DNA from 3 places in the Streptomyces sp. NBC_01506 genome. Region 2 is predicted to be linked to each of the others. Evidence: riboswitches for the same ligand, from Rfam matches in the RefSeq annotation. Region 2 holds a riboswitch; each other region holds the start of a gene.
What was found. A riboswitch is a leader RNA that binds a small molecule or an ion and turns the genes downstream of it on or off. The one in region 2 is predicted to bind thiamine pyrophosphate.
Positions count from the first base shown of each region.

Region 1 (9,873 bases), 4.8 Mb from region 2:
GCGCACCGATGTGTTGGCCGTCGTCGGCGTGCTGTTCGTCTGCGAGGCCGTGGCGGACAAGATCCCGTACGTCGACTCGGTCTGGGACTCCGTGCACACGGTGATCAGACCGTTGTCGGGAGCGGTGGTCGCGGCGCTGCTCGCCGGGCAGAGCGGTTCGCTCCCGGAGATCGCGGCGGGCGCGGTCGGCGGATCGACCGCGCTGGTGAGTCATCTGGTGAAGGCCGGCACGAGGATGGCGGTCAACACCTCCCCGGAGCCCTTCAGCAACATCGCCGTCAGCACGGCGGAGGACCTGGGCGTCGCCGGGATCATCACCTTCGCGATCTTCCATCCGCTCGCGGCGGCGATCGTCGCGGGCGGCCTCCTGCTGCTCGGCATCGTGATCATCATCTTCCTGGCCTCCAGGATCCGCCGGTTCCGCCGAAGCAGGGCGCGACGGCGCGAGGAGCGGCGCCTCGCCACGTCCTGGCCTCCCTGACGGCCCGCGGCTCCCCGACCCGGCCTCCCGGGCGCTACGCCGGAAAATCCGGCCGCTAAGGTCCACTTCATGGCACGGATTGCGGTGATCGGCGCCGGGATGGGCGCGATGGCGGCGGCTGCCCGGCTGGCGGTGGCGGGGCACCGAGTGACGGTGTACGAACGCTCGGCGACGTACGGCGGCGCCCTCGGGCGGTTCGAGCGCGACGGGTTCGCGTACGACACGGGGCCCGGCCTGCTGCATCTGCCCGCCGTGTACCGGGATCTGTTCGTCAAGACCGGCAAGCAGCCGCTCGAAGAGTGCGTACGGATGACTCAGGTCGACCCGGCGAGCAGGCATCTCCTCCCGGACGGCACCGAGGTGTCCCTGCCGAACGCGTCGCGCGGCGGTGTCGTCGCGGCCCTGGACGCCGCGCTCGGCGCGGGCGCGGGTGCCCGGTGGGGCGACTTCCTCGGCCGGGCGCGGGACGCCTGGGACCGGTCGCGGCGTCCTCTGTTGGAGGAGCCGTTGCGCGGCGACTGGCAGGTGCTGGGGCGCGATCCGTATCCGGCCGTCCAGCGGCGCAGGCTGCTGCGGACGCCCCGGATGGCGGGCACCGTCGCCGAGGTGGGGTCGTGGGAGCTGGCCGATGCCCGGCTCGCCGCGCTGTTCGAGGGGTACGTCCTGTCGTACGGACTCGATCCGCGGCGCACTCCGGCGGGCGCCGCCCTGCTGCCGTACATGGAGCAGACCTTCGGCACCTGGTACGTACGGGGCGGGATGCGGGCGCTGGCGCACGCGGTGTACGAGCGGTGTCTGGCGCGCAGGGTGGAGTTCGTCTTCCACGCCGAGGTGACCCGCATCGTGGAGAAGGACGGCCGCGCGGCCGGTGTCGAGCTGGCACCGGGGCCGGCCGCGTCCGCCCCCACGGTCGTGGAAGCGGACCATGTGGTGGCGGGCACGGCGCCCGCGGCCCTGGTGGGCCAGGAGCTGTGGCGGGACGACGATGTACGGCCCCGAGGCGGCAGCGCGGGCGGCGGCGGGGTGCCGTCGGTCCCCGGCAGGTTCACGGTGCTGCTGGCCCTGCGTGGCGGCAGGCCGCAGGGTACGGCGCACCGGACGGTGGTCCACTCCCCCGACGGCGGCGACGAGGCCGGCGCGGTGTTCTCCGGGCGGACGGCGCAGCGGCCCACGGTCACGGTGCTGCGGCCCGACGACCCGACGACGCGTCCGGACGACGAGCACGAGGCGGTCACCGTCACGGCGACCGTCGCGCCGCACGGTCCGGTGGACTGGACCGACGCCGCGCGGTGCGAGCGGTACGCCGAGGTACTGGTGGAGGCGGCCGGTTCCGCCGTGCCCGAGTTGCGGGGGCGGCTGCGCTGGCGGGAGATCCGTACGCCGGCCGACACGGCGGCCCGGACCGGGGCGCGGGGCGGTTCGGTGCCGGCGCCCTCGCTGGCGGGTGTCGGGGGCCGGTTGTTGCATCCGGGCAACAGCACACGGCTGCCCGGTCTGTATCTCGTGGGCGGCGAGGCGCACCCGGGTGGTGGGCTGGCGCACGCGGGGATGTCGGGGGCGCTGGTCGCCGGGCTGATCGTGGAGGGCGCGGACTTCCGCGGTTCGCGCTGACCCCGCGTGGCCGACCGGGCCCGCGCCGACCGCAGGTGAACTCGGGAACAGGTGGCGGGAGTTGAGCGCCCGTCAGTAGCGGTACTGCTGCTCGTCGTGGTTGGGGTCGTAGCCGTACGGCTGGGGCGCCTGCTGCGGCATCGGGGGGATGTTCTCGCCCTCGCGCTGCTGCGGGACCCAGACCCCGCCGGGCGGCGTCTCCGCGCCGTACTCGGGCCCCGCTGCCTGGCCGCCCTGGTCGCCCTGGTCGCCGTAGGGGTCCGCGTACTGCTGCCGGCCGCCGTAACTGTCGTACGCGCCGTAGGAGTCGCCGCCGGTGGTCGCGCCGCTGTACGGGTCGGTGTAGGCCGCGTACTGCTGCTGCCCCGTGCCGTAGTCGTACGGCCCGCTCTGGCCGTTCTGCCCCGCGTACGCGTCCGGCCCGCCGTACACGTCCTGGCCCTGGCTCGCGTGGGCGTCCGGGGCCCCGTAGGCGTCCGCCGTGCCGTACGACGCGTCCTGGCCCTGTCCGGCGTAGGCGTCGTGGCCGGCGTGGCTGGTGTAGGTGTCCTGGCCCGTGGGGGCGTCCTGGCCGTTGTACGGGTCGTAATTGCCGTACTGGGTCGCCTGGTAGGCGGCATCGCTGTACACGCCGTACTGACCGGTCTCGTCGGGCATCGGCTCCGGCTCGTAGACGGACGCGATGTGCGAGGGCTCGTCGGGGACCGGACCCATGGGGTCGGCGGCGACCGGCTGGTACTCCAAGTCCGAGACTTCCAGGCTCGGTTCGCGTGTCTCGGCCTCACCGCCGCCCGCCCTGCGGCGGCGGCTGGCGCCGGGGCTGCCGCCGATCGCCCAGCCGGTGGAGAAGCCACGGCGGAACGACAGCGTCACATAGGTCTGGCCGATCGCGAACGCGATCGCGCCGACCGCGATGACCAGGACGGAGGCGAGCAGGACGCCCAGCACCACACCGACGAAACCCGTGAAGGCGAGCAACCGCCAACGCAGCCGCGCCTTGTACTGGAGCAGCACTTCACCCAGCAGCCACAGCGCGACGACGCCGAACGCGATGTAGAGGACCGTCCAGCCCATGCCCGCCCCTCTCCTGCGGTCACCGCCCCGGGGCGGGGCGGGTACGACCGGTCACGACTGCTCGTGCAGTCCGAGATTCTCGTAGATTTCGAGCGTCGCCGTGGAGTTGTTGAGTGTAATGAAGTGGAGTCCGGGGACACCCTCCGCGCGCAGCGTCGCGCAGAACTCCGTCGCGTACTCGATACCGATGGAGCGTACAGCGGCGGGATCCTCCTTGGCGGAGAGGATCCGCTCTTTCAGCGCCGGGGGCAGCGACGCGTTGCTGAGCTGCGAGAAGCGCTCGATCTGCCGGACGTTCGTGACCGGCATGATCTCCGGGATGATCGGGGTGTCGCAGCCCGCCGCCGACACCTTGTCCCGCAGCCGCAGATAGTCCTCGGGGTCGAAGAACATCTGGGTGATCGCGTAGTCGGCGCCCGCGCGGCATTTGGCCACGAAGTGGCGGATGTCGCTCTCCCAGTCGGGCGAGCGCGGATGCATCTCGGGGAAGGCGGCGACGCCCACACAGAAGTCGCCGGACTCCTTGATCAGACGGACCAGATCCGCCGCGTAACGCACACCCTCGGGGTGCTTGACCCACTCGCCCATCGGGTCGCCGGGCGGGTCTCCGCGCACGGCGAGGATGTTCCTGATCCCGGCGTCGGCGTACTGGCCGATCATGTTGCGCAGTTCGGCGACCGAATGGTTCACAGCGGTGAGATGGGCGACCGGGGTGAGCGTGGTGTCGGACGCGATGCGCTGGGTCGCCTTGACCGTGCCCGCGCGGGTGGAACCGCCGGCGCCGTAGGTCACCGAGACGAAGTTCGGGGCGACGGCCTCGACCCGGCGCAGCGCGTTCCACAGATTCCGCTCGCCCTTCTCCGTCTTGGGCGCCCAGAATTCGAATGAGTACGACAATTTGCCGGTCGCCAGCAGATCACGCACCGTACGGGCGTGATCCGTCCTGGTCGAAGCTGTACCGAGGGCCATACCGGAAGGTTATCCACGGTGCGGCTGTCACCCAACCAGAGCAGGCTGTTTTGTCCATTTCACGCCATGCCTGTCCACCCCTTGGACAGTACGGGCGCCGCGGGGTGTGGGCGCGGGGCGGTGCGGGGGTCCGGCGGCGCGTGTCAGGCGACCCGGTCGCGGACGCGCTTCGCGATGCCGGCCGCCGCCATGGCCGGGTCCCGCGCCTCCGTGAGGGCCCGTACGACCACGACCCGGCGGGCGCCGGCGTCCAGCACCTCTTCGAGGTTGCCGGTGTCGATCCCGCCGATCGCGAACCACGGGCGGCGGGTGGCCAGCGAGGCCGCGTACCGCACGAGGTCGAGTCCGGGGGCGGGCCGGCCGGGCTTGGTGGGGGTGGGCCAGCAGGGGCCGACGCAGAAGTAGTCCACGCCGGGCTCGCCGGCCGCCGCCATCACCTCGGCCTCGGAGTGTGTGGAGCGGCCGATCAGCAGCTCCGTACCGAGGATGGCGCGGGCGGCGGAGACAGGCAGGTCGCCCTGGCCCAGGTGCAGCACGTCGGAACCGATGGCGTGCGCCACGTCCGCCCGGTCGTTCACGGCCAGGAGTTTGCCGTGGCGCCGGCAGGCGTCGGCGAAGACCTGGAGGTGGTCCAGCTCCTCGGCCGCCTCCATGCCCTTGTCACGCAACTGCACGATGTCCACACCGGAGGTGAGGACGGCGTCCAGGAACTCGGGGAGGTCCCCCTGCCGCTTGCGCGCGTCCGTACAGAGATAGAGCCGGGCGTCGGACAGCAGATCGAGTGCGCTGGGCGCACCGGGCGCTGCGGGCATGCGGGTCTCCCCCGTCGGATCGTCGGACCGTTGTCGGGACGGCCGTGCGCGGGCCGGGACTGCCCGGTCCGCGCACGGCCGGTGTGGGTGCACTCAGACGGCGAGCGCCTGCGCGCGGCGCTTCACCTCCGTACCGCGATTCTCGCTGAGGGCCTGCGCGGGCGTGCCCGGCAGGGACGGGTCGGGAGTGAAGAGCCACTCAAGCATCTCTTCGTCGGTGAAGCTGTCGTCCCGCAGGAGCGTCAAGGTCCCCGCGAGGCCCTTGACGACCTTGTTGCCGTCGATGAAGGCGGCCGGCACCTGGAGCGCCCGATTCTCACCGCGGCGCACGGCGATCAGTTGGCCCTCCTTGACCAACTGGCGCACGCGCGTCACCTCGATATCGAGCATTTCGGCGATATCGGGCAGGTGAAGCCAGGCAGGGACGAGAGCATCGATCTTTGCGTCAATCTCAGTCACAGGACAAGCCTGCCATCTGGGACTGACAGTCGGAAGCCGAGCCGGGCACCCAGGGGGTGTCCTGCGGCCCGCCGGGCGGGCGTCCGGCCGGGAGGAACGGGGCGGGGCGCTGTCACAGAGCCGTCAGTTTGAGCGGTACGGCGGGGTCGGCGGCACGCTCCGTGTCGATCCGCGCGCCCGCCGCGACGAGCTTGCGGCCCTGTGCCAGGTCACGCGGTCTGCCGACGGCGAGCAGCGCCACCAGCGCCCCGTCCCGCAGCCACAGGACCGACCAGGCGGCGCTCGCCGGGTCGCCGCGCCACAGGAGGGTGTCGGCCCGCGCGTGGTGGCCCGCGTACTGCACGAAGCGGCCGAACTGCTCGGACCAGAAGTACGGAACGGGGTCGTAAGGCTCGTGCGACTCCCCCACGATGTCGGCGGCTACCGTGCGCGGTCCCTGGAGCGCGTTGTCCCAGTGGTGCACCATCAGCCGCTCGCCGTAGCGGGCCGAGGGGAACGAGGCGCAGTCCCCGACCGCGTACACGCCGGGCGTCGAGGCGCGCAGCCGGTCGTCGGCGGTGACGGCGCCCTCGGCGCCGGTCGCGATGCCGGAGCCCGCCAGCCAGGCCGTGGCGGGTCTGGCGCCGATGCCCACGATCACCGCGTCCGCCGCCAGTTCGCGGCCGTCGGTGAGGACCACCCGGCCGGGCTCGACGGTCGCCACGCGCGCGTGGGTGAGGAGTTCGGCGCCGCTCTCGGCGTACCAGTGCGCCATCGGAGTGGCGACCTCGGCGGGCAGGGCGCCGGCGAGCGGACGGTCCGCGGCCTCCAGGACGGTCACCGCGCAGTCGGCCTCCCGGGCCGCGGTGGTGAACTCGGCGCCGATCCAGCCCGCTCCCACCACGACGACGCGGTGCTTGGCGTCCAGGACGGGGCGCAGCCGCGCGGCGTCGTCCAGGGTGCGCAGCAGATGGACGCCGGGCACGCCTTCCGCGCCCGGCAGCGTGATCGGTTCGGCGCCGGTGGCCAGGACCAGCACGTCGTACGGAACCGGCCCCGCCGCCGTGTCCAACTCCTGGTCCCCGGGGCGCACGCCGGTCACTTCGAGGCCCAGCCGCAGTTCCACGGACAGCGCGTCGAAGTCCACGTCGAAGGCCGAACTCTCCGCCGTCCCGAGAAGGACGGCCTTCGAGAGCGGGGGCCGGTCGTAGGGCTGGTGCCGCTCGGCGCCGATGAGGGTGACGGGGCCGTCGTGCCCCAGTTCGCGCAGTGCCACGGCGGTCTGCACACCCGCCATACCCGCGCCGACGATGACCGTGCGCCGCTCGTCCGCCTGCTTCCGCTGCTCGCTCACCCGATCACCTTAAGGAACCGGCCGGGGCCACGAGTGACCACGACTCCCTTACAGGGGGCGGGGACAGGGGGTTACCCTGGCAGCCGCAAGCACTTGTCGCCGGTAGCGGACAAGAGACTTCACACCTCGCGGGAGCCCGGACGCACCGGGCTGAGAGGGAGGCTGACGCGGCCTCCGACCGTACGAACCTGATCCGGGTCATGCCGGCGAAGGGAGGAGCTGGACGCCCATGCGGTCATCTCATACAGACGTTCTCGTCGTCGGGGGCGGAATCATCGGCCTCGTCACCGCCTGGCGCGCCGCGCAGCGCGGGCTCGGCGTCGGCGTCGTCGATCCCGAGCCGGGCGGCGGCGCCGCCCAGGTCGCCGCCGGAATGCTCGCCGCCGTCAGCGAACTCGACCACGGCGAAGAGACCTTGCTGGGGCTGAACATCGCCTCCGCGCGGCTGTACCCCGACTTCGTCGCCGAACTGGAGTCGGCCACCGGGCAGGACACCGGCTACCGCGTCTGCGGCACGCTCGCCGTCGCTCTCGACACCGACGACCGGGCGCAACTGCGTGAACTGCACGCCCTCCAAAGGAGGTCGGGTCTTGAGTCGCAATGGCTCACCGGCCGCGAGTGCCGGCGGCTGGAGCCGATGCTCGCTCCGCGCGTACGCGGCGGGCTGCGGGTCGACGGTGACCACCAGATCGATCCGCGCAGGCTCGCCGCCGCCCTTGTGACGGCCTGCGAGCGGTCGGGGGTGGTCTTCCACCGGGCCTGGGCCGAACGCCTGCGAGTGGTCCGGGGCCGGGCCGCCGGGCTCACGGTCGGCGGCGGCGCCGAACTCGGCGCCGGCCAGGTCGTCATCGCCGGGGGCAGCCGCAGCGCACAGCTCGCGGGCGTGCCGGACGACGTGCTGCCGCCGGTACGCCCCGTCAAGGGCCAGGTCCTGCGGCTGACGGTGCCGCGCCAGTACGCCCCGTTCCTCTCCCGGACGCTGCGGGCCGAGGTCCGCGGCAGCCATATCTATCTCGTGCCGCGCGAGAACGGCGAGCTGGTCCTGGGCGCGACGAGCGAAGAACTCGGCTGGGACACGACGGTGACGGCGGGAGGGGTGTACGAGCTGCTGCGCGACGCCCATGAACTGCTCCCCGGCATCACCGAACTGCCGCTCACCGAGACCCGCGCCGGGCTGCGCCCGACCTCGCCGGACAACGCCCCGCTGCTCGGGCCGACCGCCCTGCCGGGCCTGCATCTGGCCACCGGGCACCATCGCAACGGGGTGCTCCTGACACCCGTCACGGGCCAGGTGATGGCCACCGTACTCACGACGGGTGAACTCCCCGACGACGCACGGCCCTTCACGCCGGGACGCTTCTCGCCCGGTCTCCCGCCCGGCCGCTCGCCGGCCTTCTCCCCCGCCGTCCGCGCAGGTCAGGAGCAGCACGCATGACCGACACCGTGAATTCCCCGGTTCCCGAAGCCGATTCCGAGTCCGTTCCGCGATCCGTTCCCGCGTCCGCTTCCGCTTCCGTGACCGTCTCGGTGAACGGAGCGGCCCGCGTCCTCGCCGGCCCCGTCACCCTCGACGTCCTCGTCGCGAGCCTCACCGCCGCCCCGTCGGGCGTCGCCGCCGCGCTCAACGAGACGGTCGTCCCGCGCGGACGCTGGTCCGCCACCACCGTGTCCGACGGAGACCGCGTCGAAGTCCTCACCGCGGTCCAAGGAGGCTAGGTCCCTATGTCCGACGACCGGCTCACCATCGGCGGCACCGTCCTCAACTCCCGGCTCATCATGGGCACCGGCGGCGCGCCCAGCCTCGACGTACTGGAACGGTCCCTGACCGCGTCCGGCACCGAACTCACCACCGTCGCCATGCGCCGGCTGGACCCCACCGTCCAGGGCTCCGTCCTGTCGGTGCTCGACCGCCTCGGCATCCGGGTCCTGCCGAACACGGCGGGCTGTTTCACCGCCGGCGAGGCCGTTCTCACCGCCCGGCTCGCGCGCGAGGCGCTGGGCACCGACTGGATCAAACTCGAAGTGGTCGCCGACGAACGGACGCTGCTGCCCGACCCGATCGAACTGCTCGACGCCGCCGAGACGTTGGTGGACGACGGCTTCACCGTCCTGCCGTACACGAACGACGATCCCGTGCTCGCCAGGAAGTTGGAGGACGTGGGCTGCGCGGCGGTCATGCCGCTCGGCTCCCCCATCGGATCGGGTCTGGGCATCCGTAACCCGCACAACTTCCAGCTCATCACCGACCACGCGCGCGTGCCGGTGATCCTGGACGCGGGGGCGGGTACGGCGTCGGACGCCGCCCTCGCCATGGAGCTGGGCTGCGCGGCCGTCATGTTGGCGTCGGCGGTCACGCGCGCCCAGGAGCCCGTCCTGATGGCCGAGGCGATGCGGCACGCGGTCGAGGCGGGCCGGCTGGCCCGCCGCGCGGGCCGCATTCCGCGTCGGCACTTCGCGGACGCCTCGTCTCCCACGGAGGGGCGCGCGGCGCTGGACCCGGAGCGGCCGGCGTTCTGAGACCCTCCCGCCACGGGCGAAAGGTGACGGCGAGGGCCGTTTGCCGCGATGTGGTGTGGGTGCTGTCACAAGACGGCTCCAGCCGCGGGTCACGCCTGACACGGGGCTGCGGGAGTGTCGGTGGCGGCTCGTAGACTCAACGGGTGGACACGACGCTTAAGGACCCTCTCGTCGGGCAGGTGCTCGACGGCCGTTACCGCGTCGACGCGCGCATCGCCGTCGGCGGCATGGCCACGGTCTACCGGGCTGTCGACACCCGGCTCGACCGGGTCCTGGCCCTGAAGGTGATGCACCCGGCCCTGGCCACCGACGTCACCTTCGTGGAGCGCTTCATCCGCGAGGCGAAGTCCGTGGCACGGCTGGCGCATCCGAATGTCGTCGGGGTCTTCGACCAGGGCGCCGAGGGCGCGTATGTGTATCTGGCGATGGAGTACGTGGAGGGCTGCACGCTGCGCGACGTCCTGCGCGAGCGCGGCGCCCTCCAGCCGCGTGCCGCGCTCGACATCCTGGAGCCGATGCTGGCCGCGCTGGGCGCCGCCCACCGGGCCGGCTTCATCCACCGGGACATCAAGCCGGAGAACGTCCTGATAGGGGACGACGGCCGGGTGAAGGTCGCC
Region 1 is NZ_CP109422.1:7,200,948-7,210,820, reverse strand. Features, by position in the region: gene OG329_RS32380 (DUF4126 domain-containing protein) at 1-481, shown strand, start outside; gene OG329_RS32375 (phytoene desaturase family protein) at 551-2,092, shown strand; gene OG329_RS32370 (hypothetical protein) at 2,165-3,166, opposite strand; gene metF (methylenetetrahydrofolate reductase [NAD(P)H]) at 3,218-4,135, opposite strand; gene thiE (thiamine phosphate synthase) at 4,279-4,947, opposite strand; gene OG329_RS32355 (Rv2175c family DNA-binding protein) at 5,041-5,406, opposite strand; gene OG329_RS32350 (NAD(P)/FAD-dependent oxidoreductase) at 5,519-6,682, opposite strand; TPP riboswitch at 6,858-6,972, shown strand; gene thiO (glycine oxidase ThiO) at 6,969-8,174, shown strand; gene thiS (sulfur carrier protein ThiS) at 8,255-8,455, shown strand; gene OG329_RS32335 (thiazole synthase) at 8,462-9,256, shown strand; gene OG329_RS32330 (PASTA domain-containing protein) at 9,400-9,873, shown strand, end outside.
Region 1: another riboswitch for thiamine pyrophosphate. It lies ahead of thiO (glycine oxidase ThiO); the one in region 2 lies ahead of OG329_RS10110 (thiamine ABC transporter substrate binding subunit).

Region 2 (9,873 bases):
GAACCAAGGCCGACGGCGACATACTCTCCTCGATGCTCCGCTCGGTCCATGACGACGCGATCTCGGACGCCCTGGACGAACTCCTCGTCGGCGCACGGGTCGTCGGTGTGATGGGCGGCCACGCCATGGCACGGGGCACGGAGGCGTACGCGGGGGCGGCGCGCCTCGGCCGCGAGCTGGCCCGTGCGGGGCTGACGGTCGCGACCGGCGGTGGCCCCGGCGCCATGGAGGCCGCCAACCTCGGCGCGTACGCCGCCGCGCATCCGGACGAGATGCTGGACGAGGCACTCGAAATCCTCGCCAAGACACCGTCATTCAGCCCGTCGATCTGCGACTGGGCGCGTGCCGCCTTCGAGATACGGGGCCGCTGGCCCGGGGGTGCCGGCTCCGTGGGCATCCCCACGTGGTTCTACGGCCACGAACCGCCCAACGCCTTCGCCGGCCACATAGCGAAGTACTTCGCCAACGCGACTCGCGAGGACGGTCTGCTCGCCCGCTGCAATGCCGGCGTCATCTTCCTGCCCGGTGCCGCGGGCACCGTCCAGGAGGTCTTCGACAACGCGACACCGAACTGCTACGAGTCCCGCGGTGAGCCGACGCCCATGGTCCTCGTGGACCGCGTGCACTGGACCGAGCGGCTGCCGGCCTGGCCGCTGCTGACATCGCTGGCGCGGGAGCGCTCGATGGAATCGCGCATCGCGCTCGTCGACTCGGTGGCCGAGGCCCCAAAAGCCCTGGCCCGGCTCGCCCGCTGACCGGCCCGGCACGTCGGGCGACGCGTCGTCAGCCGGCCCCGTTGCCGCCTGTTGGGGCCGCGCCCTTCGCGGCATCGGTCGAGTCCGCCTCTCGCTCGTCCAGGACCACCACATCCTCGGTGGTGAAGCGCACCCCTACTGTCGCTCCCTCGTCGGGTACGTCGCGCAGGCCGCACTCCGCCTCGACCTCCGGCCCGTCGGCGGGGCGCAGCAGGACGGCGACGTGGCTGCCGCGGAAGGTGCGCGCCCCGACGGTGCAGCGCAGTCCTTCCTCGGGTGCGCCGAGCCTTACCCCGGTGGGACGCACCAGCAGCGTGCGCGGGCCCTGCGGCGAGCCGGTGGGCACCGGCATCTTGCCCCAGGGGGTATCGGCGACGTCGCCCTCCACCGTGGCCGCCACGACATTGTCGAAGCCCAGAAAACGCGCCACGAACGCGGAGGCGGGGCGCTGCCAGACCTCCACCGGCGTGCCGGTCTGGGCGACGCGTCCGTCGCGCATCACCACCACCCGGTCGGCGAGCGCGAACGCCTCCCCCTGGTCGTGCGTGACGGCGAGCACCGTCGTACCCAACTGACCGAACACGGCGCGCAGTTCCACGACCAGGCGCTCGCGCAGACTCCGGTCGAGCTGGCCGAGCGGTTCGTCGAGCATGAGCAGCCGGGGCCGAGGGGCGAGCGCCCGTGCCAGTGCCACGCGCTGTTGCTCACCGCCGGACAGGGCGGCGACGGCGCGGCTCTGCGCGCCTGGCAGGCCGACGAGGTCAAGCAACTCGGCTACACGTCGCCGCTGTTCGCCGCGCGACTCGCCCCGGACGCGCAGCCCGAAGGCGACGTTGCCGCCGACGTCACGCTGTGGAAAGAGCTGGTGGTCCTGGAACATCAGCCCTACGCCGCGCCGGTGCACGGGCACCCCCGCCTGGTCGGTGTCCTCCAGCAGCACCCGTCCGGCGTCCGGCGGCTGAAGGCCGGCGACAACGCGCAGCAAGGTGGACTTGCCGCTGCCGCTCGGCCCCAGCACGCAGACGATTTCATGCGCGGCGATCTCCAGATCCACCGCGTCGAGCGCCGTACGCCGCCCGAATCGCACGGTCACGTCCTCAAGACTGAGCAGGGCCATCAGAACTCTCCGGAACGGTCGGTACGAATACGTTCGAGCACCAGCAGCGACACGGCGCACACCACCATCAGCACCGTGCTCAGCGCCATCGCCTGCCCGTAATTGAGATCCCCGGGCCGCCCCAGCAGTCGCGCGACAGCCACCGGCAGCGTCGGCCGGTCCGGCCGCGCGATGAAGACCGTGGCACCGAACTCGCCGAGCGAGACGGCAAAGGCGAATCCGGCGGCCACCAGCACCGCCCGCCGCACCATCGGCAGATCGACCTCCCGCCACACACGCGACGGCGAGGCCCCGAGAACGGCCGCGGCCTCGCGCAACCGCCCGTCCACGGCCCGCAGTACGGGAAGCATGACCCGTACGACGAAGGGGACCCCCACCAACGCCTGGGCGAGCGGCACCAGGATCCACGACGCCCGCAGGTCCAGCGGCGGCTTGTCGAGCGTGATCAGGAACCCGAAGCCGACGGTCACGGCGGAAACGCCCAGCGGAAGCATCAGCAGCGCGTCGAAGCCCCGTACGAGGCGCCCCGCGCGCCGGGTCAGAGCGGCAGCCGCCAGGCCGCCCACGACCAAAGCGATGACCGTCGCCGTCAGCGCGTAGCGCAGGGAGTTCCAGACCGCTTCCAGCGGCGGTACGAGGAAGGTGCCGCCGCTCGCCTCCACCGAACGGAGCGCCCGGTAGTAGTCGAAGCCGTACCCGGCCGGGCCGTCGAGCGAGCGCTCGATCAGCACGCCGAGGGGCAGCAGAATCAGCAGGAGGACAGTGCCGAGCACGCCGGCGAGCAGCGCCCACTGACCGCCTCCGTGCGGCCTGCGCACCGTCTGCGCGGGGTCGACCAGTCTCAGGACGGTCTCCCGCCTGCGTACGGTCCAGGCGTGCAGCGCCAGAATCGCGCCGACGGCGGCGAACTGCACCATCGTCAGAACGGCGGCGGTGGGCAGGTCGAGCAGTTGCGCGGTCTGCCGGTAGATCTCCACCTCCAGGGTGGAGTAGGCCGGACCGCCCAGGATCTGGACGATGCCGAAAGAGGTGAAGGTGAAGAGGAAGACCATCAGCGCCGCGGCGGCGACGGCGGGGCCCAGCGCGGGCAGCGTCACGCGCCACCACGCCGCGAGCCGCCCTGCGCCGAGTACCCGCGCGGCCTCCTCCTGGCGCGGGTCGAGTTGCGCCCAGAGGCCGCCCACAGTGCGGACGACCACCGCGTAGTTGAAGAAGACATGCGCGAGGAGGATCGCCCAGACCGTCGTGTCCGCCCGCACGCCCCACAGTTCGTCGAGCAGCCCGCCGCGCCCCAGCAGCGCGAGGAACGCCGTGCCGACCACGACGGTAGGCAGGACGAACGGCACGGTCACGACGGCGCGCAGGAGCTGTTTGCCGGGGAACTCGAAGCGCGCGAAGACGTAGGCACCGGGGAGTGCGATCAACAGGGTGAGGACGGTGGAGACCGCGGCCTGCCACGTCGTGAACCAGAGCACCTGACCGATGTCGGGCCGGCTCAGCACGTCCTCGAACCGGCCCCAGTGCCAGGCGCCGTCCGCCTTCAGCCCGCGACCGACGATCGCGGCGACGGGGTAGGCGAAGAAGACCGCGAAGAACGCGACGGGCACGGCCATGAGGCAGAGCCGTACGGCGCCCCCACGGCGCCCTTCGGCACGCACCGCGCGTACCGCGCCCCGGCCCCGTCCTCGGTCCCCGAGGCCCGGTTCCCGGACGACCGGCCCCGCCTGCGTACGCGTGCTCCCGCCGCCATCCCGGGCGGCCTTCGCGCCTACTTGACGACGAGTGAGGACCACGACTGGATCCACTCGTCACGGTGCTTGGCGATCTTCTCCGGGGCCACGGTCTCCGGTTTGTCGACCACCGCACCGTGGTCGGTGAAGAGGGTGGGCAGTTTCGCACCGTCGAGGACCGGATTCACGAACATGTTGAGCGGCATGTCCTCCTGGAACGTCTTGCTCACCAGGAAGTCCAGCAGGGCTTTGCCACCCGCCTCGTTCTTCGCGCCCTGGAGCAGGCCGGCGAACTCGATCTGCCGGAAGCAGGTGCCCGCGGCGACGCCGGTCGGCGCCTGTTTGGGCTGCGGGTCGGCGTACAGGACCTCCACCGGCGGGCTCGACGCGTACGAGACGACGAGCGGGCGCTCCGCCTTGGCCTTCTTGCCGCCCGCCGAGCCGGAGAAGTCCTCGTTGTAAGCCTGCTCCCAACTGTCCACGACCTGGACGCCGTTGGCCTTGAGCTGCTTCCAGTAGCCCTGCCAGCCGTCGTCCCCGTACGCCGCGACGGTGCCGAGGAGGAAACCGAGACCCGGTGAGGACTGCTCGGCGTTCTCGACAACGAGCAGGTCCTTGTAGGCGGGCTTCGTCAGGTCGGCGAAGGTCTCCGGCGGCGCCAGCTTCTTGTCGGCGAAGTACTTCTTGTCGTAGTTGACGCAGACGTCGCCGGTGTCGACGGGGGTGACACGGTGCTTGGCGTCGTCGAGCCGAACGTCGGCGCGGACCTGGTCGAGGCCCTTCGCCTCGTACGGCGTGAACAGGCCGTTGTCGAGGGCGCGGGAGAGCAGGGTGTTGTCGACGCCGAAGAAGACGTCCCCCTGAGGCGAACCCTTGGTGAGGATCTCCTTGTTGAGCGCCTCGCCCGCCTCGCCGCTCTTCAGCACCTTGACGGTGTAGCCGGTCTGTTCGGTGAACGCCTTCAATACGGAGTCCGAGGCGGCGAACGAGTCATGGGCGACGAGCGTCACGCTCTTGGACTTCGCGCCGTCCGACGACGTGGAGTCGCCGGACCCGCCGCCGCACGCGGCCAGCGCGCAGACGCCGAGCGCGATAGCGAGGCCACTGGCCGCCATTTTCTTCGTGGTACGCACTGAATTCCTCCTGGGATGTCCAGGAGAAGACGCGGCCCCGCCCCGCACCGGCGGACCGGAGCAGGGCAGGGCGCAACAGCTTGAGTGATGACCGAACTTCCTACCCAGAATGACCTGGGCAAGGTTCAGAGGGTCTGCGACCGTGAGGCTCTTGTCGATCCTCTGCCGCACTCTCAGCGCTGTGGCGCTCCCCTGTCGGAATATGTAATTCGTTCGAACCCAGCGTACATGGGCCCCGTCGGGGCCCCTCGCCGCGCTCAGCGCTCCGTCGCCGCCAACTGACCGCACGCCCCGTCGATCTCCTGACCTCGGGTGTCACGCACCGTCACCGGCACTCCGTGGGAGGCGATCGCCTCGACGAACGCCTTCTCGTCCTCGGGGCGGGATGCCGTCCACTTGGACCCGGGGGTGGGGTTGAGCGGGATCAGATTGACGTGCACCCGCTTCCCCTTGAGCAGCCGGCCCAGCAGATCGCCCCGCCACGCCTGGTCGTTGATGTCGCGGATCATGGCGTACTCGATGGAGATCCGGCGGCCCGACTTCTCCGCGTACTCCCAGGCGGCGTCCAGCACCTCCCGCACCTTCCAACGGGTGTTGACCGGCACGAGGGTGTCGCGCAGCTCGTCGTCCGGCGCGTGAAGCGAGACGGCGAGGCGGCACTTGAAGCCCTCGTCGGCGAATCGCAGCATCGCGGGCACCAGGCCCACCGTCGAGACGGTGATGCCGCGCTGCGAGAGTCCGAGGCCGTCCGGCTCGGGGTCGGTCAGCCTGCGGATCGACCCCACGACGCGCCGGTAGTTGGCGAGCGGTTCACCCATGCCCATGAAGACGATGTTGGACAGCCGGGCGGGGCCGCCGGGGACCTCACCGTCGCGCAGCGCGCGCATGCCGTCCACGATCTGGTGCACGATCTCAGCCGTGGACAGGTTCCGGTCGAGACCCGCCTGCCCCGTGGCGCAGAACGGGCAGTTCATCCCGCAGCCTGCCTGTGAGGAGATACACATGGTGACGCGGTCCGGATAGCGCATCAGGACGGACTCGACAAGCGTGCCGTCGTGCAGCCGCCACAGCGTCTTACGGGTGGTGTCGTCGTCGCACGAGATGTGCCGGACCACGGACATCAGGTCGGGCAGCAGCTCCGTGGCGAGCTTCTCGCGCGCGGCGGCGGGGATGTCCGTCCACTCGGCGGGGTCGTGCGCGAACCGCGCGAAGTAGTGCTGCGAAAGCTGCTTGGCACGGAACTGCTTCTCGCCGAGCGCCACCACGGCCTCGCGCCGCTCCTGCGGCGTGAGGTCGGCGAGGTGCCTCGGCGGCTTCTTGGCGCCGCGGGGCGCGACGAAGGTCAGTTCTCCGGGATTGGGCGGAGCCATGAGCTGTTTTCTCCTCGGTACGACGAGGCCGGTGTTTCCCGCCGACCGCGGGAGCAACGTGGGCACACTGCCGGTGCCAGGAGACCTCATGTGACGGGCCCCGCGACCGCGGAGCGCAGTAAGGCCCGCCGTCCAGGACGGCGGGCCTTACCAGAGTAACCGGTGCGGATACGGGTCAGCCCGAGCCGACGAACACCACCAGCAGCAGCCACACCACAGGGGCGGTCGGCAGGAGCGAGTCGAGGCGGTCCATGATGCCGCCGTGACCGGGCAGCAGCGTGCCCATGTCCTTGATCCCGAGGTCCCGCTTGATCATCGACTCGCCCAGGTCACCCAGCGTGGCACTGACCGCCACGGCGAGGCCGAGCAACAGGCCCTGCCACCAGGTGCCGTCGTCGATGAGGAACTGCATGCACAGAGCCCCCGCCACCATGGCGAATCCCACAGCTCCGAACAGACCCTCACGGGTCTTGCCGGGGCTGATGCGCGGTGCCAGCTTGTGGCTGCCGAAGCGCCAGCCGATCGCGTACGCACCGGTGTCGCTGACGATGGTCAGCACCAGGAAGGTGAGCACCCGCTGCGCGCCGTCGTCGGCCGTGAGCATCATCGCGACGAACGTCGCCAGGAAAGGCACGTAGAACGCCGCGAAGACGCCCGCCGTCACGTCCTTGAGATAACCCTCGGGCGGCTCCGTCATACGCCAGGCGAGCACCGCGAGGGCGGTGAGCGCGGTCGCGACCCAGGCGCCTTCCGCGCCCCGTACGTAGCCGGCGACGACCATCGCGGCGCCACCGACAGCGAGCGGGACGAGGGGCGCCTTGATGCCCTTCTTCTCGTCGAGCCGGGAGGTCAGCTCCCACAGCCCGACGACGACGGCGGCCACTATGACGCCGATGAAGACGGCCTTCACGATGAAGAGGGACGCCACGATCACCGCCCCGAGGCCCACACCCACCCCTATGGCCGCGCGGAGGTCGCGGCCCGCCCGCTTCTTCGGCGGGGGTGGCGGAGGGGCGGACATGGGCTCCTGCGGCGTTTCGTCACGGAACAGAGGGCCGCCCGGCCGAGCAGCCCCCCGATCGTCATCCTGGGCCCCGCCGCTCGCGGGTACGTCGGGCACGATGGGCATGGGCCGAGTCTGCTGTGCGTCAAGCTCATCGTATGCGGGACCCGCCGGGGCAGCCCCCTGGTCAGGCGGTCCCCAGTAGCCGGCAGTCGGCGGGGCCCCCCAGGAAGAGTCGTTCATCAGACCTCGAGCAGCTCGGCTTCCTTGTGCTTGAGCAGCTCGTCGACCTGGGCGACGTACTTCGCCGTGGTGTCGTCGAGCTCTTTCTCGGCGCGGCGGCCCTCGTCCTCGCCGACCTCGCCGTCCTTGATCAGCTTGTCGATCGTCTCCTTGGCCTTGCGGCGTACGGAGCGGATCGAGATCTTCGAGTCCTCCGCCTTGGTCTTGGCGACCTTGATGTACTCCTTGCGGCGGTCCTGCGTGAGCTCGGGGAACACCACCCGGATGATGTTTCCGTCGTTGCTCGGGTTCACTCCGAGGTCGGAGTCGCGAATGGCCTGTTCGATGTTGCGCAGCGCGCTCTTGTCGAACGGGGTCACCACGGCCATGCGCGGCTCGGGCACCGAGAACGAGGCCAGTTGGTTGATCGGGGTCAGCGCACCGTAGTAGTCCGCCACGATCTTGTTGAACATCGCCGGGTGCGCACGACCGGTGCGGATCGCGGCGAAGTCCTCCTTGGCGACCAGGACGGCCTTCTCCATCTTCTCCTCTGCTTCGAGGAGGGTCTCTTCGATCACCACTTGCTCCTGCGTGTCTTGAGTGGGCCCGGTGTGCTTACAGGGCCGTCGGAACCTGCGTCGCGTCTTCTTTCCTGCACGGTGTCCGACCGGCAGGGCTTTGTCCATCCCCGTGCGGGGCAGCCCGAGTTCAGGCCCGGGTGCCCTGGTCGCTCACGAGCGTGCCGATCTTCTCACCCTTGACGGCGCGCGCGATATTGCCCTCCGTGAGGAGTTCGAAGACAAGGATCGGCAGCGCGTTGTCCCGGCAGAGAGTGACCGCCGTGGCGTCGGCGACCTTGAGGTTGCGGGTGATCACCTCGCCGTACTCCAGCGCGTCGAACTTCACCGCGTCGGGGTTGGTCTTGGGGTCGGAGTCGTACACCCCGTCCACGCCGTTCTTGCCCATCAACAGCGCCTCGGCGTCGATCTCCAGGGCGCGCTGGGCGGCGGTGGTGTCGGTGGAGAAGTACGGCATCCCCATACCGGCGCCGAAGATGACGACGCGCCCCTTCTCCAGGTGCCGTACGGCGCGCAGCGGGATGTACGGCTCCGCGACCTGCCCCATGGTGATGGCGGTCTGGACGCGCGAGTCGATGCCTTCCTTCTCCAGGAAGTCCTGGAGGGCCAGGCAGTTCATGACCGTACCGAGCATGCCCATGTAGTCGGAGCGGGCCCGGTCCATGCCGCGCTGCTGGAGTTCGGCGCCACGGAAGAAGTTGCCTCCGCCGATGACGATGGCGATCTGCGCCCCGTCCCGCACGACCGCGGCGATCTCGCGGGCGATGGCGTGTACGACGTCGGGGTCGACGCCGAGCGCTCCCCCGCCGGCGAACGCCTCACCGGACAGTTTCAGCATGAAGCGCCCGGCCTTCTTGCCGGGGTCACTGTTGTCGTCGGTGGACTGGGTGGCGTCCGCGCCCTTGCTCATGGGGGTCTCCTCGTGCACATACGAAGAAGGCCATTGCCGGTGGGTCTGTGTCCCTAGCGGCAATGGCCTCCTCGTCAGATCTGCGGCCGTCCGGCGCGTGTTCGGCCGGCGGCTGCAGTAGACCCTAGCGGGGTCCACCGTCGATCGCGTACGACTGCGCTGTCCCGGGTGCTCGGCCCCGGGACGGTGTCCGGACCGTCAGGCGCCGACGCGGATGCGCGCGAAGCGCTTCAGCGTGACACCGGCCTCGTCCAGGACCTTCTTGACGGACTTCTTGTTGTCCTTGGCGAACGGCTGGTCGAGGAGGGTGACCTCCTTGAAGAAGCCGTTGACGCGACCCTCGACGATCTTGGGCAGCGCCGCCTCGGGCTTGCCCTCCTCGCGGGAGGTCGCCTCGGCCACGCGGCGCTCGTTCTCGACGACGTCGGCCGGAACTTCCTCACGGGTGAGGTACTTCGGCGCGAACGCGGCGATGTGCTGGGCGACGTCCTTGGCGACGGTGGCCGCCGTCGCGGCGTCGGCACTGCCCTTGTCCAGCTCGACCAGGACACCGACCTGCGGCGGGAGGTCGGGCATGGTGCGGTGCATGTACGTGCCGACGTAGCTGCCGTCGCCCTGGAACTGGGCGAAGCGGTCGAGGACGATCTTCTCGCCGAGGTTGGCGTTGGCCTCGTCGACGAATGCCTGGACGGTCTTGCCGGGCTCGATCTCGGAGGCACGCAGCGCCTCGATGTCGGCGGGGCCGGTCGCGGCCACGTGCGCGGCGAGCGCGTTGGCGACGGCCTGGAACTTGTCACCCTTGGCGACGAAGTCCGTCTCGCACTTCAGCTCCAGCAGGACACCGGAGGTGTTGTCGTCGGAGACGAGGGAGACGACGGCGCCGTTCTCGGCACTGCGGCTCTCGCGCTTGGCGACGCCCTTCTGGCCCTTGACGCGAAGTACCTCGACGGCCTTGTCGACATCGCCGTCGGCCTCGACCAAAGCCTTCTTGCAGTCCATCATGCCGGCGCCGGTGAGCTCGCGGAGCTTCTTGACGTCAGCGGCGGTGTAGTTCG
Region 2 is NZ_CP109422.1:2,410,231-2,420,103, forward strand. Features, by position in the region: gene OG329_RS10095 (LOG family protein) at 1-755, shown strand, start outside; gene OG329_RS10100 (ABC transporter ATP-binding protein) at 784-1,866, opposite strand; gene OG329_RS10105 (ABC transporter permease) at 1,872-3,485, opposite strand; gene OG329_RS10110 (thiamine ABC transporter substrate binding subunit) at 3,641-4,735, opposite strand; TPP riboswitch at 4,815-4,939, opposite strand; gene rlmN (23S rRNA (adenine(2503)-C(2))-methyltransferase RlmN) at 4,993-6,105, opposite strand; gene OG329_RS10120 (phosphatidate cytidylyltransferase) at 6,281-7,351, opposite strand; gene frr (ribosome recycling factor) at 7,351-7,908, opposite strand; gene pyrH (UMP kinase) at 8,039-8,818, opposite strand; gene tsf (translation elongation factor Ts) at 9,017-9,873, opposite strand, start outside.

Region 3 (9,873 bases), 2.3 Mb from region 2:
GCGTGCGCTGCTGTCCCGCCTGGGTGCCATGGGGCGTACGGGACCGGTGCTGGAGCGCCAGGAGTACGCGCTCGGCCAGGTCTGCGCCGCCGTACCGGTCACCGCCGTACCGGTCACCGCCGGGCCGACGGTCGCGGCGCTGGCCACGTCCGTGCCGCTGCATCAGGAGGAAAAGCTGCTTCCGGCTGTCGAACGGCTATGCAAAGAGATCGGAAACATGATCGGCTCGCTGGAATTCTCTATCAGTATCTGAAATATCACTCCTTGTGATCCGTTACTGCGTGCTGGACGATTGAGAAGAGGATCAAGGGGCATCAATATCGGACCTTTCACCCCTCAAACCCCCGAAATCCCTCAGAATTTCTTACTCTCCGTAACTTTCCGTCATCCACTGCGGGGTACATGATGCGCGAGTTGGTTCAGGCCGAAGTCCTGATGAATTTCCTCGTCTCCGAAGAGCTCTCATTCCGCATTCCCGTGGAGCTCCGTTACGAGACGGCGGACCCCTACGCGGTGCGGATGACGTTCCATCTGCCCGGCGACGCCCCGGTCACCTGGGCCTTCGGCCGCGAGCTGCTGGTCGACGGCATCAACGAACCCACCGGCGACGGCGACGTGTACATCTCGCCGACCGAGCCCGAAGAACTCTCCGACGTCCACATCCGGCTCCAGGTCGGCACCGAGCACGCCCTGTTCCGGGTCAGCGCCCCGCCGCTGGTGGCCTTCCTCGACCGTACGGACCGGCTGGTCCCGCTCGGCCAGGAGATGGCTCTCGGGGACTTCGAGACCAATCTGGAGGAGACGCTGGGGCGCATCCTCGCCGAGGAGAACGCGGGCTGAGCCCGGCCGAGCCCCAACCGCAGCCGGCGGGCTACGCCTTACGGCGCCGCCCGCCTCCGCCGCGCGTCCGCAAGCCGCCGAACGCGCCCGCGTAAGGCGCCTTCGGCGCAGATCCCGAGGGTGCCCCGGACGGCACCCTCGCCGCCGTCCCCGGCCGGTCCGCCGACACCACCAGTGCCGCCAGCGCCGTCGTCACCGGCACCGACGCGACCAGACCGATCGACCCCACCAGCGTCCGTACGATCTCCTGGGCCACCAGCTCGCTGGTGGCCACCGTCCCCACGCTCGAACCGGCGATCGAGAAGAGCAGCAGCAGCGGCAACGCGGCGCCCGCGTAGGCCAGTACGAGCGTGTTGACCACCGACGCGATGTGATCGCGCCCGATGCGGATACCCGCCCGGTAGAGGGCACGCGGTCCCATGTCCGGATCCGCCTGGCGCAGCTCCCACACCGCCGACGTCTGGGTGACCGTCACATCGTCCAGCACACCGAGCGATCCGATGACGACGCCCGCCAGCAGCAGACCGCTCATGTCGATCTCCGGATACAGCCCGTGGATCAGCCCGGTGTTGTCGTCCGTGTTGCCCGTCAGACTCGCCCAGCCGATGAACAGTGAGCCCAGCAGTCCGATCAGCAGCAGCGAGATCAGCGTGCCGAGCACGGCGACGGACGTACGGGCCGTCAGACCGTGGCACAGATACAGCGCGAGCAGCATGATCGCGCTCGCGCCGACGACCGCGACGATCAGCGGATTCGAGCCCTGGAGAATCGCCGGCAGGATGAACAGGGTCAGTACGGCGAACGAGATGACGAGCGCGACCAGTGCCATCAGCCCGCGCAGCCGCCCCACCACGATCACCGCGAGCGCGAAGATCCCGGCCAGCAGCGCCATCGGGAATGTGCGGTCCACGTCCGTGACCGAGTACTGGAGATCGTGCGGCGCGTCGGGGGCGTAAGCCACCACAACGCCCTGTTTCACGTGAAACTGCCGCGGCGCGTCCGGCTGGACGACCTCGACGAACGTACGCCCCGTGTCCTTGCCGCTTTTCACCTCGACCGTCGCCTTCACACAGTCCCCGGTCTGCGCGGCCTGCGCCGCACGCCCCTGCGCTGTGGACGTGTCGCCCGTCGGCGGGACCTGGCCGGCATTCACGTCCTTGCAGTCGACCTTCTCGATCTTCACCACCTCGCCTTGTACGGTCTGCCGGTCGAAGCCGACACCGGTGCGCTCGTTCGCCGGGGTGCCACCGGGCCAGAGCACCGCGAGTCCGACAACGACGGCCGTGGCGAAGGGAATCAGCACCGCCGCGATGACCTTGCGCAGATGCTTGGAGACCGGCGCGGCCGGGCCGTGGCTGTGCGAGTGGCCATGCGGCTGGCCCTGCGCGTGGCCGTGCGCCTGGCCCTGCGCGCGGCCGTGCGTTTCGGGTGTCTGCTGGGGTGTGGTCACCGACCGATCATCGCAAGAACGGCGGAGGCCCTCTGTTCAGCACGCCCGACATCGCGTTAGCGTGGTGGTGCCTTTACACACGCGGGAGCTCGGAGCACCGGGCTGAGAGGACGCTGACTGTGGAGTTCCGGGGCTTCCCCGGACCCCTGAGCTGCGTCGACCGCCGAACCTGTTACCGGGTAATGCCGGCGTAGGGAGTAGGTCTCAAATGACCGTTCAGGACGCACGCACGTCTGCCGCACGCACCATCGGCTGGCACAAGGGATATGTGGAAGGATCGCGCCCCGACCTGCGGGTGCCGGTCCGTCAGGTGCACCTCACCAATGGCGACGACGTGACGCTGTACGACACGTCGGGGCCGTACACCGACCCCACCGTCGAAACCGACGTACGGCGCGGACTCGCACCGCTCCGGGAGAACTGGATCATCGGCAGGGGCGACACCGAGGAGTACGCGGGCCGCCCCGTCCGCCCCGAGGACGACGGCCTCAAACACACCTCACCCCGTGGTGGGCTGCGCAATCTCGACGCGGTCTTCCCCGGCCGCCCGCGCCAGCCGCGCCGGGGCCGCGACGGACAGCCGGTCACCCAACTCGCGTACGCCCGGCGGGGCGACATCACCCCGGAGATGGAGTACGTCGCCATCCGGGAGAACGTCGCGCCCGAGGTCGTACGCGACGAGATCGCCGCCGGCCGCGCCGTACTGCCGGCCAACGTCAACCATCCCGAGATCGAACCGATGATCATCGGCAAGCGGTTCCTGGTGAAGGTCAACGCCAACATCGGCAACTCCGCGGTCACTTCCTCCATCGAGGAGGAGGTGGACAAGATGACCTGGGCCACCAAGTGGGGCGCCGACACGGTCATGGACCTCTCCACCGGCCGCAACATCCACACCACCCGTGAGTGGGTGCTGCGCAACTCCCCGGTCCCCATCGGCACCGTGCCGCTCTACCAGGCGCTGGAGAAGGTCGACGGCAAGGCCGAGGAGCTGACCTGGGAGATCTACAAGGACACGGTCGTCGAACAGGCCGAGCAGGGCGTCGACTACATGACCGTCCACGCGGGCGTGCTGCTGCGCTACGTGCCGCTCACGGCCCGCCGCAAGACCGGCATCGTCTCGCGCGGCGGCTCGATCATGGCGGCGTGGTGCCTGGCCCACCACAAGGAGTCGTTCCTGTACGAGAACTTCGAGGAGCTGTGCGACATCCTCGCGGCGTACGACGTGACGTACTCCCTCGGCGACGGTCTGCGCCCCGGCTCGATCGCCGACGCCAACGACGAGGCGCAGTTCGCCGAGTTGCGGACGCTGGGCGAGCTGAACTCGATCGCCAAGCGGCACCATGTACAGACCATGATCGAGGGGCCGGGCCATGTCCCGATGCACAAGATCAAGGAGAACATCGACCTCCAGCAGGAGATCTGCGAGGAGGCGCCGTTCTACACGCTCGGCCCGCTGACGACGGACGTCGCCCCGGCGTACGACCACATCACCTCGGGCATCGGCGCGGCGATGATCGCCTGGTGGGGTACGGCGATGCTCTGCTACGTGACCCCCAAGGAGCATCTGGGTCTGCCCAACCGCGACGACGTCAAGACCGGCGTCATCACGTACAAGATCGCGGCACACGCGGCGGATCTGGCCAAGGGGCATCCGGGGGCGCAGGAATGGGACGACGCGCTGTCGGACGCCCGGTTCGAATTCCGCTGGGAGGACCAGTTCAATCTGGCGCTGGACCCGGACACGGCACGGGAGTTCCACGACGAGACGCTGCCGGCCGAGCCGGCGAAGACCGCGCATTTCTGCTCGATGTGCGGGCCGAAATTCTGTTCGATGAAAATCTCCCACGACATCCGGCGTGATCACGGCGGTTCGCAGGACGAGATCGAGGCGGGCATGGCGGCGAAATCGAAGGAGTTCGCGGCGAGCGGTAACCGGGTCTATCTCCCGCTCGCGGACTGACGCGAGGGGCCGGCGGCTGAATTCGTCCTCGGGAGCCCGGTCCGGGCAGGCCACCCGGACCGGGCTCCCGAGGGCGGTCAGACCGTGGCGTCCTGCGGGTACCAGCGCAGCTCCACGGTGTTGCCGTCCGGGTCCAGGACGTAGACCGACGTGGCGGTTCCCCGTGCGCCGAAGCGCTCAACAGGGCCTTCGAGGACGGAGAAGGTCTCCGACCTGATGAAATCGCCCCAGTCCAGCGGTTCCACGGTCAGGCAGATGTGGTCGACGTTGGATTCTCCCCGAGGGCGGTCGAGCAGGTCGAGGATGGTTTCAGGGGTGATTCTCACGGAGGGGAACGGGACCTCGCCGGCGCGCCACTCGGCAACGCGTACCGGCTCCAGACCGAGGCGTCCCACGTAGAAGCGCAGAGCCCGTTCGACATCCCCGACGTTGAGGACGAGGTGGTCGAATGCCTTGACGCGCAGAGAGGTCACTTCTTCTCCAGGGCGATGAGATGGTGCTGGCCGGATGGACGCTTCTTACGATCCGCCGGCGGGACTCCGCCAACAAGACGGGATCGGAACACGATTGTTGAGTCCGATTCAACGCTGGGACGACCGGGACGGGCGTGGCGGCCGGGTTGTCCGACGCAGGAGGCCCGATCGACTTCTCGATCGGGCCTCCGTGTCGGTCTCAGGGACCGGTCAACGAGTACCGGGGCTCCGAGCCGGGTCGCCGGCTTCGCCACCCGCCGACCGGTCCGTCCGGCGGCGCAGCAGCAGTGACCGGACGCCCCGCACCGTGTCCAGGGCCAGCCGCAGCGCGCCGATTCCCACCGACAGTTCCGTCGCATACGCCTGGACGAAGTCCGCCCCGGCAATGAGCAGTTCCATTCCCCGTTCCCCTTTTCCCTCCGGCGACGCGGCGCTGTCCGCCGCTGCCTCAGTGGTATTCGGGCGGGCCGCTGTCCCCAACGGCTGTCGGACAGCGGGCGGACAGCGCGGCGCGGGCCTGGCCGGACACTCGATGTCCGGTTGTCCGGGGGACGTCCGGCCGGACACCGGCATAGGCTCGGAACCGACAAAAAAGGACACGGGGAGGGGATCGCGTGGCAGCGGGTTTTGGGCAGGTTGTCCCCGAAGTGCCCCAGGCGGTACGGGACTTGGCGGACCGTCTGCGGACGGTGGCGCAGCGGGCGGGCTACTTCGGTGTGCGGGACCTGGCCGCCGGCACCCGAATCAGCCGTACGACGATCTCCGACGTGTTGACCGGTCGGCACGTCCCCAAGTGGCAGACGATCGCGGGCCTGTTGCGCGGCTGCGATGTTACCCCCGACCTGGCCTGGCGGACGGTGTACGACGCGGCCAGGGACGCCTTCGACGAGGAGAAGCGGGCGATCAGGGAGGGGGGTCGGCCCGACACCGACGTCGTGGCGGAGACGTCACCGCCGCCGTCCGCCCCGACCGGCCCCGGGACCTTCTCCATCCGTCCGCCGTACGGAGAACTTCCGTCCAGGGTCCGCGGCCGTGACGAACTGCTCGGCCAGTTGGAGAGCCGGCTGGCCCAGGGCGAGAGCCGGGCGCAGATCCTCTTCGGCATGGGCGGCTGCGGCAAGACCACCGTGGCGCTGAATCTGGCGCGGCAGGCCCGGGACCGGGGTTACCGCGTCTTCTGGCTGTCCGCCGCCACGTCCGACCGGCTGGTCACCGGGATGCGCGAGGTCGCGCGGGAGCTGGGCGCCGACGAGGAGACCGTCGAAGCGGCGTGGTCCGGCCGGCTCAGCGCCACGGATCTTGTCTGGCGGGAACTGGACGCCGCCGAACACCCCTGGCTGCTGGTGCTGGACAACGCCGACGAGCCCGCGTGGCTGGCGGCGGAGACCGGCGTCCCCGGTGACGGCACCGGTTGGCTGCGCTCCAGCCGGGCGGGGCTGACCGTGGTGACCTCGCGGGTCGGCACGCCCGGTGTCTGGGGACACGAGGCGGACACCCACCGGATCGGCGTGCTGAGTCCGGCCGACGGGCGGGACCTGCTGCTGGACCTCGCCGGGGAGGCGGGCGATCCGGCCGAGGCACAGGTACTCGCCGAGCGGCTGGACGGACTGCCCTTGGCTCTGAAGCTGGCGGGCTCCTATCTGGCCCGTTCGGCGCGCGGCGCCGGGCTGCTGCGGCACCGGGGCCCCCGGCCCGGTGGGCGGCTGCGGAGCTTCGCCACGTACACCGAAGCGCTGGGCGAGGCCGGTGCGGACTTCCTCGACCAGGGCGAACGCCGGCGTCTGGACGAGGCGGGGACCGAGCAGATGCACCGGCGGCTGGTGGGACGCACCTGGGAGCTGTCCCTCGATCTCCTGGAGGAACAGCGGCTGCCGGAGGCCCGCTTCCTCATGCGGCTGCTGTCCTGCTGTGCCCCGGCGCCCTTCCCCGTCGAACTGCTGGACTCCGAAACGCTCCAGTCGGCAGCGGAACCCGACCAGGCGGACCGGGCCCTGGAGGCGCTGATCGATCTCAGCCTGGTCGATGTCGTCGACATCGCACCGGACGGCGAGCGGGCCGACGACCGTACGCCGGTGCCCTGCCTGGTCAGCCACCGGCTGGTGCTGGAGGCCAACGCGCTGCGGCTGGCCGACAGCGCGGCCGGCGAGCGCCGGGTCATCTGGCGCGCCGTTGCCGGGATCCTCGAGGGGGGTAGCACGGTCGTCGCGGAGCAGCCGGTCAACTGGCCCTGGTGGCGGCTGCTGGGCCCGCACGTCGTCGCCGCCCTCGCCGCGGCCCCGGATGCGGACGAGGACGAGGATGAGTACGAGTACGAGTACGAGTACGAGCAAGAGGTACTGCTGCCCTTGCTGCGCGCGGGACTCGCCGCGTTCGCGTTCTACATCTTCGCGGGCTCGGACACCGCCGGGGAGGTCGCCCGGCTGCTGGCCCGGCGAGGCGCCGCGCTCGCCCCGGACCACCCGGTCCGCCTGTCCATCCGCCACCGCGCGGCCATCACTCTGCTCGGTGGTGAGGAACAGGTGCGCGAGTGCGCGGACGTACTCGCCGAACAATCGGCCCAGTTGGGCCCGGACCACCCCGAGACCCTGATCACTCGCCAGGACCTCGCCGCCTGCCGATACGAGAACGATCAGGCATCCGATGCCGAGACGGTGGCCGAGCTGCGGAAGGTACGTAAGGCCCGGCGCGACGTACTCGGTCCCAGCGACCCGTACACCTTGATCACGCACAGCTTGCTCAGCCAACTGATGATGGTGCGCAGCCATGACGCGGAGTCGGTCCGGGAGTGCGAGGACCTGCTGGCCGAGCAGTCGGCGGAGCTGGGCCCGGATCACTCGGAGACCTTGATCACTCGCTACGACCTCGCCGTGTCCCGGCACGAGAGCGGGCAGACGTCCCATGCCGAGATGGAGGCCGAGCTGCGTGATCTGCTGCTGACCAGCCGCCGGGTACTCGGCCCCAACGACCCGTACACGCTGCTCATCCACGGGACTCTCGCCCAGACCATGATGGCGCGCAGCCACGACGAGGTGGGGGCCAACGCCGAGTTCCGAGCCATGATCGAGCACACGGAAAGCCTCTCGTCGAGGAATCACCGTTTCCTTCCGTTGCACCAACGCCACCAGATGGCACACGCGTTGGACGCCGCCAAGCGGTGGACCGAGGCGGAGATGGAATATCAGTCCGTACTGGACGAACTGGAGGCCGTCGACAGCCAGGGAACGGACCTGTACTTGGACCTGACACGCTGTCTGACCAACAATCTCGAACAGCAGGGCCGGGAGACGGACGCCATGGACGTGCTTGACGGATCCCTCGTCTGGTTCGACGGCAGAGACGACGCGCACTCGCCCGTACGCCCCCGGGCTCTACGGCTGCGGCACATGCGCGGCGATCTGATGCGCCGGAGCGGGCGCCTCGCGGAGTCCGAGCGGGAGATCCGCGCGGTGCTGGCGGACCGGCTCGTCACCGTGGACCCGCAGGACTCCGTCGTACTGTCCGAACGGCACTGCCTGGCCCACACCCTGGAGAAGCAGGAGCGCCACGACGAGGCCCGGGACGAGCTGCGCCAGGTGGTCTCCTCGTACGCCCAGATCCTCGGCCCCGACAACAAGCAGACACGCAAGGCGAGTTACTGCCTGGCCCGGATGGCGCATCTGCACGGGGACCGCGCCGAGGCGCTGGAGTTGTACGAACAGGTCCTGGCCGCCGAAGCCGTCGAGTTCGGCGTGAACCATTCGGAGACTCTGATGACCGGTTTCCGCCGGGACCAGTGCCGTCTCGACATGGGTCTGCTCGTGCCCGAGGACGCCACCACGGCCTTCGAGCAGACGTTGTCCGCGCTGTCCGCCGTGCTCGACAACGACCATCGCTGGATCGCGACCGTCCAGGAAGCGCTGGCCGCTCACCGCGACGCGATCGAGGGCCGGACGGGCCGGAACGGCTGAGCCCCTGTGGCGCCCGCGCTCGCCTACTCGGGCCGGTGCTCCGGGCCGCCGAAGTCGGGGCTGGAGAAGTCCGGGCTCGAGAACGTCGGACGCTGGCCGGCCGTGGCGCCGTCGTCCGGGCTGGAGAAGTTCGGGCGGCTGTAGCCCATCTTCGGCAGATGCTGCGCCGGGCGGGGCTTCGGCGCCGGCTCCACGCCGGGCGCGGCCAGGGCCTCGCGCAGGAACGGCAGGATCCCGCGTTCCCGTACGGCGACGCGCCACGCCTCGCGGGCCCGCGACACCTCGTCGGGCCACGAGCCGTCGCCCTCGTCGGCCGGGACCTGCGTCGAGGCGTTGCGCAGGGCCGTGATCAGCAGCCCGGCTGCGGCGACCGCCAGGCCGAGGACCGTGACGGCGCCGAAGAACCAGCCGACGGTCAGCAGCGTGTCCGAGAAGGCGGGCACCGGGCTGAGCATCCGCAAGGTGTAGCCGACGAGCAGGAAGACGAGGGCCGCCGCGCCCGCGAGGACCGGCACCAGCACGGCGACGACGGCGGCGAGACCCGCGCCCGTCTCGGTGGATCCGGGTGATCCTTCCGCCGCCGGAGTCAGTACGGAGTTGCCCGCGGGCGAGGTCGCCGGGGTACGGAATTCCTCCCGGACCTTCGCGTAGTGCTCGTACTCGGCCGCGGCGGCGGCGGTTATCAAAGACGTCGCGTTGAGAGCCAAGGTGCGCAGTTGTTCGGTATTGAGCCGCTGTCCCACATCGGCCAGATCCGGACGTTCGTGCGCATGGCGCAGCGTCTCGTCGAGAATCCGCTCGAAATCGGCGCGATCCTCGGTCAGCAGATGCGGAGCGCTGTTCATGTGCGTCCCCCGATGCTCCGTAGAGCCGGATTGCCCGTAAAGAACGGGCGGTTGGCGAAAACGGAGGAGAGCCTGCTACGGATAAGCCGATGGTAGAGCGGTTACGGCACGGGGTGACAGGGGGTTCACGGAAATCACCTGCCCCCACTCTGCTCAGTTATGCAACGGCAGCCGTACGACCAGAAGCTTTCCGGCCATGGTCACTCCGCCGTCCATGGCGATGGCGAGACCGTCCGCGTACACATGCGGCCCGTCGACCACGGGTCCGGCGTTCTCCTCGCCGTCCGAGGGTTCCTCGGTGCCCACTTCGCCGAGCAGATACGGAATCGGGCTGTGGCCGTGGACGATTCGCCGC
Region 3 is NZ_CP109422.1:4,755,159-4,765,031, forward strand. Features, by position in the region: gene OG329_RS20780 (IclR family transcriptional regulator) at 1-253, shown strand, start outside; gene OG329_RS20785 (SsgA family sporulation/cell division regulator) at 406-840, shown strand; gene OG329_RS20790 (YibE/F family protein) at 872-2,290, opposite strand; TPP riboswitch at 2,362-2,504, shown strand; gene thiC (phosphomethylpyrimidine synthase ThiC) at 2,499-4,253, shown strand; gene OG329_RS20800 (VOC family protein) at 4,331-4,717, opposite strand; gene OG329_RS20805 (hypothetical protein) at 4,937-5,125, opposite strand; gene OG329_RS20810 (tetratricopeptide repeat protein) at 5,341-8,673, shown strand; gene OG329_RS20815 (hypothetical protein) at 8,697-9,518, opposite strand; gene OG329_RS20820 (metallophosphoesterase) at 9,672-9,873, opposite strand, start outside.
Region 3: another riboswitch for thiamine pyrophosphate. It lies ahead of thiC (phosphomethylpyrimidine synthase ThiC); the one in region 2 lies ahead of OG329_RS10110 (thiamine ABC transporter substrate binding subunit).